Wigglesworthia glossinidia endosymbiont of Glossina morsitans morsitans (Yale colony): one gene and its partner. The protein of the gene in region 1 interacts with the protein of each later gene in a pairwise test. Links are inferred from orthologs where the notes say so. Each region holds a gene or a part of one and is shown in the gene's direction. Other genes may lie near its edges. The genes, in order: rlmN and ftsZ.

What was found.
Region 2: the proteins of rlmN (region 1) and ftsZ interact in binary tests that used the Escherichia coli proteins (3 or more experiments, as listed by UniProt). The link is inferred for Wigglesworthia glossinidia endosymbiont of Glossina morsitans morsitans (Yale colony) from one-to-one orthologs.

Annotation. Positions count from the first base shown.
Region 1 is NC_016893.1:187,674-192,550, reverse strand. The notes cover bases 1-2,807. They hold rlmN (23S rRNA (adenine(2503)-C(2))-methyltransferase RlmN), read left to right. Parts: upstream 1-761; coding sequence 762-1,853; downstream 1,854-2,807. Other genes in these bases: ispG (flavodoxin-dependent (E)-4-hydroxy-3-methylbut-2-enyl-diphosphate synthase), read left to right, coding at 2,507-2,807; WIGMOR_RS00890 (helix-turn-helix domain-containing protein), read left to right, coding at 1,942-2,439; ndk (nucleoside-diphosphate kinase), read left to right, coding at 250-678; rplQ (50S ribosomal protein L17), read left to right, coding at 1-93. In the rest of the region: more of ispG, read left to right, coding at 2,808-3,589; hisS (histidine--tRNA ligase), read left to right, coding at 3,623-4,877.
Region 2 is NC_016893.1:603,616-609,612, forward strand. The notes cover bases 646-3,434. They hold ftsZ (cell division protein FtsZ), read left to right. Parts: upstream 646-1,352; coding sequence 1,353-2,516; downstream 2,517-3,434. Other genes in these bases: ftsA (cell division protein FtsA), read left to right, coding at 646-1,295; lpxC (UDP-3-O-acyl-N-acetylglucosamine deacetylase), read left to right, coding at 2,584-3,434. Outside these bases: WIGMOR_RS02920 (cell division protein FtsQ/DivIB), read left to right, coding at 1-12; more of ftsA, read left to right, coding at 39-645; more of lpxC, read left to right, coding at 3,435-3,459; preprotein translocase subunit SecA, read left to right, coding at 3,971-5,997. UniProt on the Escherichia coli protein: Essential cell division protein that forms a contractile ring structure (Z ring) at the future cell division site. The regulation of the ring assembly controls the timing and the location of cell division.

The DNA of each region.
Region 1 (4,877 bases):
GGATATCTAAGAATATTAAAAAATGGATACAGAAAGGGAGATAGTGCATATATGGCATATATAGCTTTAAACGATTATAAAAAAAATACATAATTTTATAAAATTTTATTGAAAATAAAATAAATATATTTTTAATATTTTAAATAAGTTCATTCAAGAAAGTTTTAGAAAATATTTTATAAAGTAAATTACATAAATATATTTTAAAATTAAATTAGTAAATTTAATTAATTACTTTAGGAATTTTTTATGCAAATTGAACAAACTTTATCAATAATTAAACCAAATGTTATAATTAAAAATTCTATTGGTTCTATCATAAGCCGTTTAGAAAAAGCAGGGCTATTTATTGTTGCGTCTAAAATGATTAAATTAAATTGGGAAAAAGCAGTATCTTTTTATATAGAGCATAAAAATAAATCATTTTTCGAAGATTTAATACACTTTATTAGTTCGAGTCCTATTATAGTACAAGTACTAGAAGGATATAATGCAGTTCAAAGAAATAGAGAAATTATGGGAAATACAAATCCAAAACTCGCTTTATCTGGAACATTAAGATCAGATTATTCTGACAGTATTGTTGAAAATAGTATACATGGTTCTGATTCTATAATATCAGCTAAAAAAGAAATAAATTTTTTTTTCAAAACAAAAGAAATTTTTTCTCGTATATAAAGCATCAAGAAATTTTAATATGATAATAAATACAATCAAACAATTTTTAAAAGTAGATTTTTTATTAAACAAGTTAATTAAAAATGAACAAAAAAATAAATTTATTTGGAATGACGAAATTACAATTACAGGAATTTTTTTTAAATTTAGGAGAAAAAAAGTTTCGTGCTAATCAATTTATGCAAGCAGTGTATCAAAATTATTGTGATAACATAAATAATATTTTCAATTTTAATAAAAATTTACGTAATAAACTATTAATACAATCAGAAATTAAAATACCAAAAATAATATCTGAATATATTTCACAGGATGGTACAATCAAATGGATATTGCAGATATCTAATCAAAATATTGAAATTGTATATATTCCAGAAAAAAATCGAGCTACTTTATGCATATCTTGCCAAATAGGATGCGCTTTAAATTGCACTTTTTGCGCAACAGCAATGCAAGGATTTAATAGAAATTTAGATTCTTCTGAAATGATTGGACAAATTTGGAATGCAATGAAAATTGTCCATACAAAAAATTATACATTAAAAAAAATTACAAATATTGTTTTTATGGGCATGGGAGAACCTTTGTTAAATTTAAAACAATTAATTTCTACAATAAATATAATTTTAGATAATCACGGTTTTAATTTATCTAAAAGACGTATTACGATATCTACCGCAGGTATATCTCATATTATTCAAAATCTTGGAAAAGTATTAGACGTAAAATTAGCAATTTCTTTACATGCTCCAAATGATATTTTAAGAAATCAAATAATGCCTATTAATCGCAAGTATAATATTTGTTCGTTACTATCAGCTGCAAAAAAATATATCTCTGTATCTAAAGCTAATCAAGGAAAAATTTCTATAGAATATGTTATGCTAAATAAAGTTAATGACTCTGATAATCATGCATATCAATTAAAAAATTGCCTAAAAAATTTTCCATGTAAGGTAAACTTAATCCCATGGAATTGTATTCCTAAATCTCAATATAAACCTAGTAATAAAAATCAAATAAAGAAATTTTCACAAATTTTAAAAAAAAACGGAATAATTACTACTATTAGAAAACAAAGAGGCGATTCAATTAATGCGGCTTGCGGACAACTATCAGGAATTGTAGCTAATCGTATGTATAAAAGAACAAACATGTTGCATAAAATGCCTTAAAGATTACAATATAAAGTTGCAATTATAATACTCACTTTCAAAATTAAATTTTGAACATAATTGAAAATAAAAAAATTCTATTAAAAAAATGAATATTGGAGAAAAAAAAAATCAAATAACTTCTAATACTATCGGAAAATCTTTAAAAAAAGCACGTGAAAATTTGGGATTAAGTCAAAAAGAAATTGCTAAAATTTTACGTTTAAAAGTATCAATAATAGATAACATAGAAAACGATGCAGAACATCCTCACGTATCACAAACGTTTCTATACGGATATATTCGAGCATATGCAAATTTAGTAAAATTACCTAAAACAGAACTTTCATTAATAAATAATAAAATGCAAAGTTCCTTTCCTAGAATAAAAGCTACTAGTCAAATTAAATCATTAAAGCAATATAAAAAAAAAGATATATGGCTCGTTAAAATTACATGGCTTGCTATTTTTATTATCGTTATACTTATAGGCACCTGGTGGTGGCAAAGTTATCGTATTAATTATCAAGATATTTTAAATATTAAAACTTTACAAGTTGAAAAAAAAATAAAAAGAGATTTTAAAAAAGTTAATGATAAAAATTAAATATTACACAATTAATTAATTATAATATATTTATTTTATTAGCATATTATATAATAATGGAACTAATATGAATCAAACCATATCTATTAAACGTAGAAAATCAAAAAAAATTTATATTAAAAATATTCCAATAGGAGGAGATGCTCCAATTTCTGTACAATCTATGACAAATACTTGTACAACAAATGTAAAAGCTACTATCAAGCAAATTAATAAATTACAACAAGCTGGAGCAGAAATAATTCGTGTGTCTGTGCCTACATTAGAAGCAGCAGAAGCATTTAAAAAAATCAAACAAAAAGTTACAGCTCCAATAGTAGCAGACATACATTTTGATTATCGAATTGCATTAAAATCAGCTGAATATGGTGCGGATTGCTTACGCATTAATCCAGGCAACATTGGAAATTTAAAACGTATTCAATCTGTAATCCATATTGCTAAAGAAAAAAAAATACCTATTCGTATTGGTGTAAATTCAGGTTCACTAGAAAAAGATATTCAAGAAAAATATGGAATAAAAAATCCGCATGCTTTGTTTGAGTCTGCAATGCGTCATGTAAACATTTTAGAAAAATTAGATTTCAATAATTTTAAAGTCAGCGTAAAATCCTCAGATGTATTAACTTGTATTTCGGCATATCAATTGTTAGCATCTGCTATCGAACAACCATTGCATTTAGGTATAACAGAATCTGGCAGTCTAACAAATGGCACAGTCAAATCGGCAATAGGAATTGGTTTGTTATTATTTAGCGGTATAGGAGATACTTTACGTGTTTCTTTAGCTGCAGATCCTGTTAATGAGATTAAAGTAGGATTTCATATTTTACAAGCTTTAAACATCAGAAAACGAGGTATTAATTTTATAGCATGCCCCACTTGTTCACGTCAAGAATTTGACGTTATTAAAGTAATTAATACTTTGGAAAGTAGATTAGAAGACATTACAACTCCTATGGATGTATCTATTATTGGTTGTATGGTTAATGGAATCGGAGAAGCTGAAAAATCAGACATTGGAATTTCAGGATATCGTAATAAAAGCATTCTATATGAAAATGGAGTGAGAAAAAAAACAAAAATTAAAAATTCAAAAATAATTGATACAATAGAAAAATATGTTAGAAAAAAATCTAAAAATTTGTAAAAAATTTTTTAATTTTGATTTCGAGAAAAATAGATGCATATAAAAAAAAATACAGCACATATCGTACGAGGTATGAAAGATATTCTTCCAGAGCAAACAAATCTGTGGAGATTTATCGAAAAAAAAATTATAAAAATAATTTCTAATTATAATTATCAAGAAATACGATTTCCTATTTTGGAACATTCTCAAGTTTTTTCTCGAGCAATTGGCAATAATAATATAGTTGTCAAAAAAGAGATGTATACTTTTTTAGATCGTAATTCTTGTAGATTAGCTTTACGTCCAGAAGGAACTGCAGGATGTGTGCGTTCTGCAATTTATAATAATTTATTTCACAATAATAGTATACATAAATTATGGTATATAGGTCCTATGTTTCGCTATGAAAGACCTCAAAAGGGAAGATATAGACAATTTTCCCAAATAGGTTTAGAAATATTTGGATCTGATCATATCAGTGCAGAATTTGAATTAATTTTACTTACTTCAAGAATATGGAAAAACCTTAACATAGATCAAGATTTAATATTAGAAATAAATTCTATCGGTAATTTTCAAGAAAGAGAAAATTATTTAAAAGATCTAAAAAAATTTATTTTTATTTACAGTGAAAAAAACAAAATAAAAGTTCAGTTTGATTTCAATAGTAATCCTTCAAAAATAATTAATGCAATTAATCTTACAGAAGAAGAATCGTTAAAAATTCCTAAAATTTTTAATTACATCGGAGAAAATTCAAAAAATCAATTTTTAAATTTATGTAAATTATTAAAAAAATCAAATATACCATACAAAATTAATTCGAATTTATTTAGAGGATTAGACTACTATAATGATATTATATTTGAATGGATGCCAAAAATATTAAACTATTCAAATATTGCTATTTGCAGTGGAGGCAGATACGATAATTTAGTCAGACAACTTGGTGGCATGCATACACCAGCATTAGGCTGTGCTATCGGATTAGATCGTCTCATATTATTAGTTGAATTTAAACAAAAAAAAATAAAAAAAGATTTAGAATATATAGATATATATGTAATTACTATTACACACGATATAATAATAGAAATGCTATTATTTGTAGAGCATTTACGCAGCTCTTTGTCGTATACATTAAAAATTATGACAGATATTAGTCAAAAAAATTGCAAAAAAAAATTAAAAACTGCAAATAAATTAAATGCAAAAATTGCATTAATTTTAGGAAAAAAAGAAATAAAAGCAAATAATATTACTATTAAATATTTAAATAGCGGTATTCAAGAAACTGTGCATCAAA
Region 2 (5,997 bases), 410 kb from region 1 along the record:
GGATATAAATAATCAATTTAATAGTACAGGCAAACTTTATGACGAAAGAGACGAATAAAAAACTAGTAGGACTAGAAATTGGAACGTCTAAAGTCGCTCTTCTTGTAGGAGATATTTTACCTGATGGAATTATAAAAATTATTGGATCAGGAAATTCTCCTTCTAAAGGAATTGATAAAGGTGGAGTAAATGATTTAGAAGCAGTAGTACAATGTGTACAACAAGCAGTTCACCAAGCTGAAATGACAGCGAAATGTCATATCGAATCTGCTTATCTTGCTCTTTCAGGAAAACACATTTCATGTCAAAACGAAATTGGCATGGTGCCGATTACTGAAGAAGAAGTGACACAAGAAGATATAGAAAATGTTGTACATACTGCAAAATCCGTACGAATAAAAAATGAACATCGTATTCTTCATGTAATTCCACAAGATTATACTATCGATTATCAAGAAGGTATCAAAAATCCAATTGGATTAGCAGGCGTACGAATGCAAGCTAGTGTTCATTTAATTACGTGTCATAACGATATGGCAAAAAATATGATTAAAGCTGCACGTAGATGTGGAGTAAAAATAGATCAATTAATTTTTTCTGGATTGGCATCTAGTTGTTCGGTGTTAACCGAAGATGAAAAAGAACTTGGGGTATGCATAGTAGATATGGGCGGAGGCACCATGGATATTGCAATTTACACTGCCGGAGCGTTACGCTATACAAAAGTAATTCCATATGCCGGAAACATAGTTACTAAAGATATTTCATATGCTTTTGGCACACCCCCTTTAGAAGCTGAATCAATTAAAATTCATTACGGATGTGCTTTAAAATCATTAGTCAATAAAGAAGAAACCGTAGAAATTGCTAGTTTAGGAGGTAGACCTACAAGAAGTTTACAAAGAAAAACTCTGGCAGAAGTTATCGAACCAAGATATACAGAGTTATTACATTTAGTTAGCGATGAAATTTTAAATTTGCAAAAACAATTACGTTCTGAAAAAATTAAACACCATTTATCTGCAGGTATAGTGTTAACGGGAGGTGCATCCCAAATCGACGGATTATCCGATTGCGCACAACAAGTATTTCGTATGCAAGTACGTATTGGAAGACCTCAGAATATCTCAGGATTAACTGAATCTGTAAATCATCCATATCATTCAACAGTAGTAGGTTTATTACATTATGGTAAAGAATACGTTTTTAATAAAGATATTGAAACAACAGAAAAATATACTTTTTTTGCAAATTGGATAAAAAAATTTAATAATTGGATTAAAAAAGAATTTTAAAACTTGAAAATTAAGTCAAATCAATTTTTTTGATGCGATTAGTTTTGGAGATATATTATGTTTGAACCAATGGAATTAACTAGTGATGCAGTCATTAAAGTAGTTGGAATTGGAGGTGGTGGAGGAAATGCAGTTGAACATATGGTACGCGAATGTATCGAAGGCGTCGATTTTTTTGCAGTTAATACTGACGCTCAAGCATTAAAAAAAACTGAAGTCAATCAAACAATTCAAATTGGCAATAGTATTACAAAAGGTTTAGGAGCTGGTGCAAATCCAGAAATAGGGAGAAATTCTGCAGAAGAAGATAAAGATGCGCTTCGTGCCATGTTAGAAGGCGCCGACATGGTATTTATTGCTTCGGGTATGGGTGGAGGTACCGGTACAGGTGCCGCTCCAGTAATTGCGGAAATTGCTAAAGATCTCGGAATTTTAACCGTAGCAGTAGTTACAAAACCATTTCACTTCGAAGGTAAAAAACGTATGTTGTTCGCAGAACAAGGTATTGATTTACTTTCGAAAAGTGTAGATTCTTTAATAATTATTCCAAATGATAAATTATTGAAAGTATTAGGTCGCGGAATTTCATTGTTAGATGCATTTAGTGCAGCAAATGATGTATTAAAAAATGCAGTTCAAGGAATTGCAGAATTAATTACACGTCCGGGATTAATTAATGTAGATTTTGCCGATGTAAAAACAGTTATGTCAGAAATGGGGTATGCTATGATGGGTTCAGGTACTTCTAAAGGCGAAAATAGATCAGAAGAATCATCTGAAATGGCAATTTCTAGTCCTTTGTTAGAAGATATCGATCTTTCTGGAGCACGTGGAGTCCTAGTAAATATTACTGCAGGATTTGATTTACGTTTAGATGAATTTGAATCTGTTGGAAATACAGTACGTTCTTTTGCTTCAGATAATGCTACAGTAGTAATTGGAACATCGTTAGATCCTAATATGAATGAAGAATTACGTGTTACTGTTGTAGCAACTGGAATTGGGATGGATAAAAGACCTGAAATAAAGTTAGTTAAAAACGTAGACGTTAATAAAAAAAATATCGATCATTTTACCTACAATTACCCTGCACAAGGATCATCTCTAGATAACAAAACTCTTATACATAAAAAGTTGTTAAATAACAAAAAAATAATAGAAGATAATCTTCAATCTGATTACTTAGATATTCCGGCTTTTTTACGTAAACAAGCAGATTAATTTTTATTAAAGAACGAAACAAGCAAAACTGCTCTCTATTACTATGTTAGTATAAGTAAAGCAATATATGATTAAACAAAATACTTTAAAAAAGTCTATACAGTGTACAGGGATAGGGCTTCATTCAGGAAAAATGATTACGTTAACACTTCTTCCTGCTCCAGAAAATACTGGAATTATCTATCGACGTATTGATTTAGTACCTCCGGTAGAATTAGTTTCTCATATTGATATGATTAAAAATACCAAATTTTGTACGTCTTTAGAAGATAAAAATGGAATAAAAATCTCTACTATCGAACATTTAAGTGCTGCTTTATCAGGATTATGGATTGACAACATTGTTATTGAATTAACAGGTTCCGAAATTCCTATTATGGATGGCAGTGCATGGCCTTTTGTAAATTTAATATTACGTGCTGGAGTTAAAAAATTAGCATATGAAAAAAAATTTATATATATAAAAAAATTAGTACGTGTTGAAAAAGAAGATAAATGGATCGAGGTTGTTCCACATAATCAATTTACTTTAGATGTCACTATTGATTTTAATCATCCAGTAATATCTGCAACATTACAAAATTACTTTTTTACTTTTTCTATTAAATCTTTTATTGAGAAAATTAGTCGCGCTAGAACTTTTGGATTTTTAAAAGATATAGACATTCTAAGATCTCAAAAATTAGCTTTAGGATGCAGTTATAATTGTGCGATTGTTATAGGCGAAAAAAATATTTTAAATCATCATGGACTACGATTTGATAATGAATTTGTACGTCATAAAATACTTGATATAATAGGAGATTTTTTTATACCAGGTTATAATATTTTAGGAGCTTTTAGAGCTTTTAAACCAGGTCATACAATGAATTATTTATTACTTAAAAAAATTTTAAAAAATAAAAACACCTGGGGATTAAAAAAATTGAAAAAAAATTCATAAATTATTAAAAATAAAATTCAGTTACTTTTTAAGTAAATGTAATTTATAATTATTAAAAATAAATATAAAATATTTTAAATATTTTTTTTACACATAAAATATTTATTTCAAATAAAATTTTTAAAATATTAAAATATAAAATATATCGTATTTTATTAAGTAGTATGTATTATTTAATATATTTTAATTTTTTTATTTATTAATTATCTTAAATAAGAGTAATTGTTAATATTTTAAAAAATTTTAATTAGTATAAAATATATTTTTTTTAAAATATTTTTAATATAAAATAATTTTTAATTAATAAATTAAATTTTTTAGTCAAAATTAAAATTATTATTTCAGTAACAAATAAAAATTATTACATAATCATTCAAAATATTTTAAATATTAATTTAATCGTAAAAAAAATCAGATAAATTTATTTAAATATTATATTCAAATATACATTATCATTTAACAATAGTAATTTTTAAATAAAATAAATTTTCATAAAATTCTATGCAGAGATATGTTCAGAAAATTTTTTAATAAAATTCTTGGAAATACTAATGATCGAGCTTTAAAAGAAATTCAAAAGCTCGTTTTAATAATCAATCGATTCGAACCTCACATGGAAATTCTTACTGATCAACAACTATCTAATAAGACTATAGAATTTAAAAATCGTATTTCAGATGGTTGTAGTTTAGATGTTCTATTACCAGAAGCATTTGCAACTGTGAGAGAAGTCAGCAAAAGATTATTTAATATGCGACATTTTGACGTTCAATTAATGGGCGGGATAGTATTAAATCGCTGTTGTATTGCTGAAATGAGTACCGGAGAAGGTAAAACTATTACTTCAGTTTTACCAGCTTATTTAAATGCTTTATTAGGGCATGGTGTACATATAGTTACTGTAAATGATTATTTAGCAAAAAGAGATGCAAGTAATAATCAACCTTTATTTGAATTTTTAGGATTAACTGTTGGTGTAAATCTATCTGGTTTAACTATTTCAGAAAAGCGTCATGCCTACTTATCAGATATTACTTATGGTACAAATAATGAATATGGGTTCGATTATTTAAGAGATAACATGATTTTTGATATAAATGAAAAAGTACAACGTAAACTATATTTTGCATTAATCGACGAAGTTGATTCGATTCTTATTGATGAATCTCGTACTCCATTAATTATTTCAGGCCCTACTAACAATAGTTCAGAAATTTACTTAAAGATTAATCAATTAATTCCCAATTTAATTAAGCAGGATCAAGAAGATTCTGATACCTTTCAAGGTCAAGGGCATTTTTCAATAGACGAGAAATCTCGTCAAGTTAATTTAACAGAAAGAGGCTTGATATTAATCGAAAAATTATTAATTAAACATAAATTAATTAATAAAGAAGATTCTTTATATTCTTCTAGTAATATTACACTTATGCATCATGTGCTTTCTGCATTAAGAGCGCATACATTATTTTTTAAAAATGTAGATTATATCATAAAAAATAATACAGTTATTATTGTTGATGAACATACTGGACGTACAATGCCTGGTCGTAGATGGTCTGATGGATTACATCAAGCAATAGAAGCTAAGGAAAATGTACCAGTGCATAATGAAAATCAAACTTTAGCATCAATTACATTTCAAAATTATTTTAGATTATATGAAAAATTATCTGGAATGACAGGTACTGCATATACTGAAGCTGAAGAATTTAAAGCAATTTATAAATTAGATACTATTGTCATTCCTACAAATCGACCTATTATTCGTCAAGATTTGTCCGATTTAGTATATATGACAGAAAAAGAAAAATTATCTGCAATTGTAAAAAATATACAAGATTGTTATTTAAAAAAAATTCCCGTTTTAGTTGGCACAATTTCTATTGAAAAATCTGAAAAAATTTCAAAAATATTAAGATCAATAGGAATTAAACATAAAGTGCTTAATGCAAAATTCCATGAATTGGAAGCAGAAATTATTTCTCAAGCAGGATATCCTCAAGCTATTACGATAGCTACAAATATGGCAGGAAGAGGCACGGATATTATCCTTGGAGGAAATTGGAAATCTGAACTTATAAAATATAAAAAAAATTTAAATAGAACAAAAGTTAAAGAAATTAAAGAAGCCTGGAAAGTTAGAAATCAAACAGTCATCAAATTAGGCGGTTTACATATTATTGGTACCGAACGTCACGAGTCACGTCGTATTGACAATCAATTAAGAGGTAGATCGGGTCGTCAAGGAGATCCTGGTTCGTCGAGATTTTATGTATCTATGGAAGATAATTTAATGAGAATTTTTTCTTCAAATCGTATTATACAGACTATGCAAAAATTAGGTATGCGTTCCGGTGAAGCAATTGAGCATAAATGGATTACAAAAGCTATTTCTAATGCACAAAGCAAAGTAGAAAATCGTAATTTTGATATGAGAAAACAATTATTAGATTATGATGATGTTGCTAATGAGCAGAGAAAAGCTATCTATCATCAAAGAAACGAAATTTTGTATTCTGAAAATGTTCAAGAAAT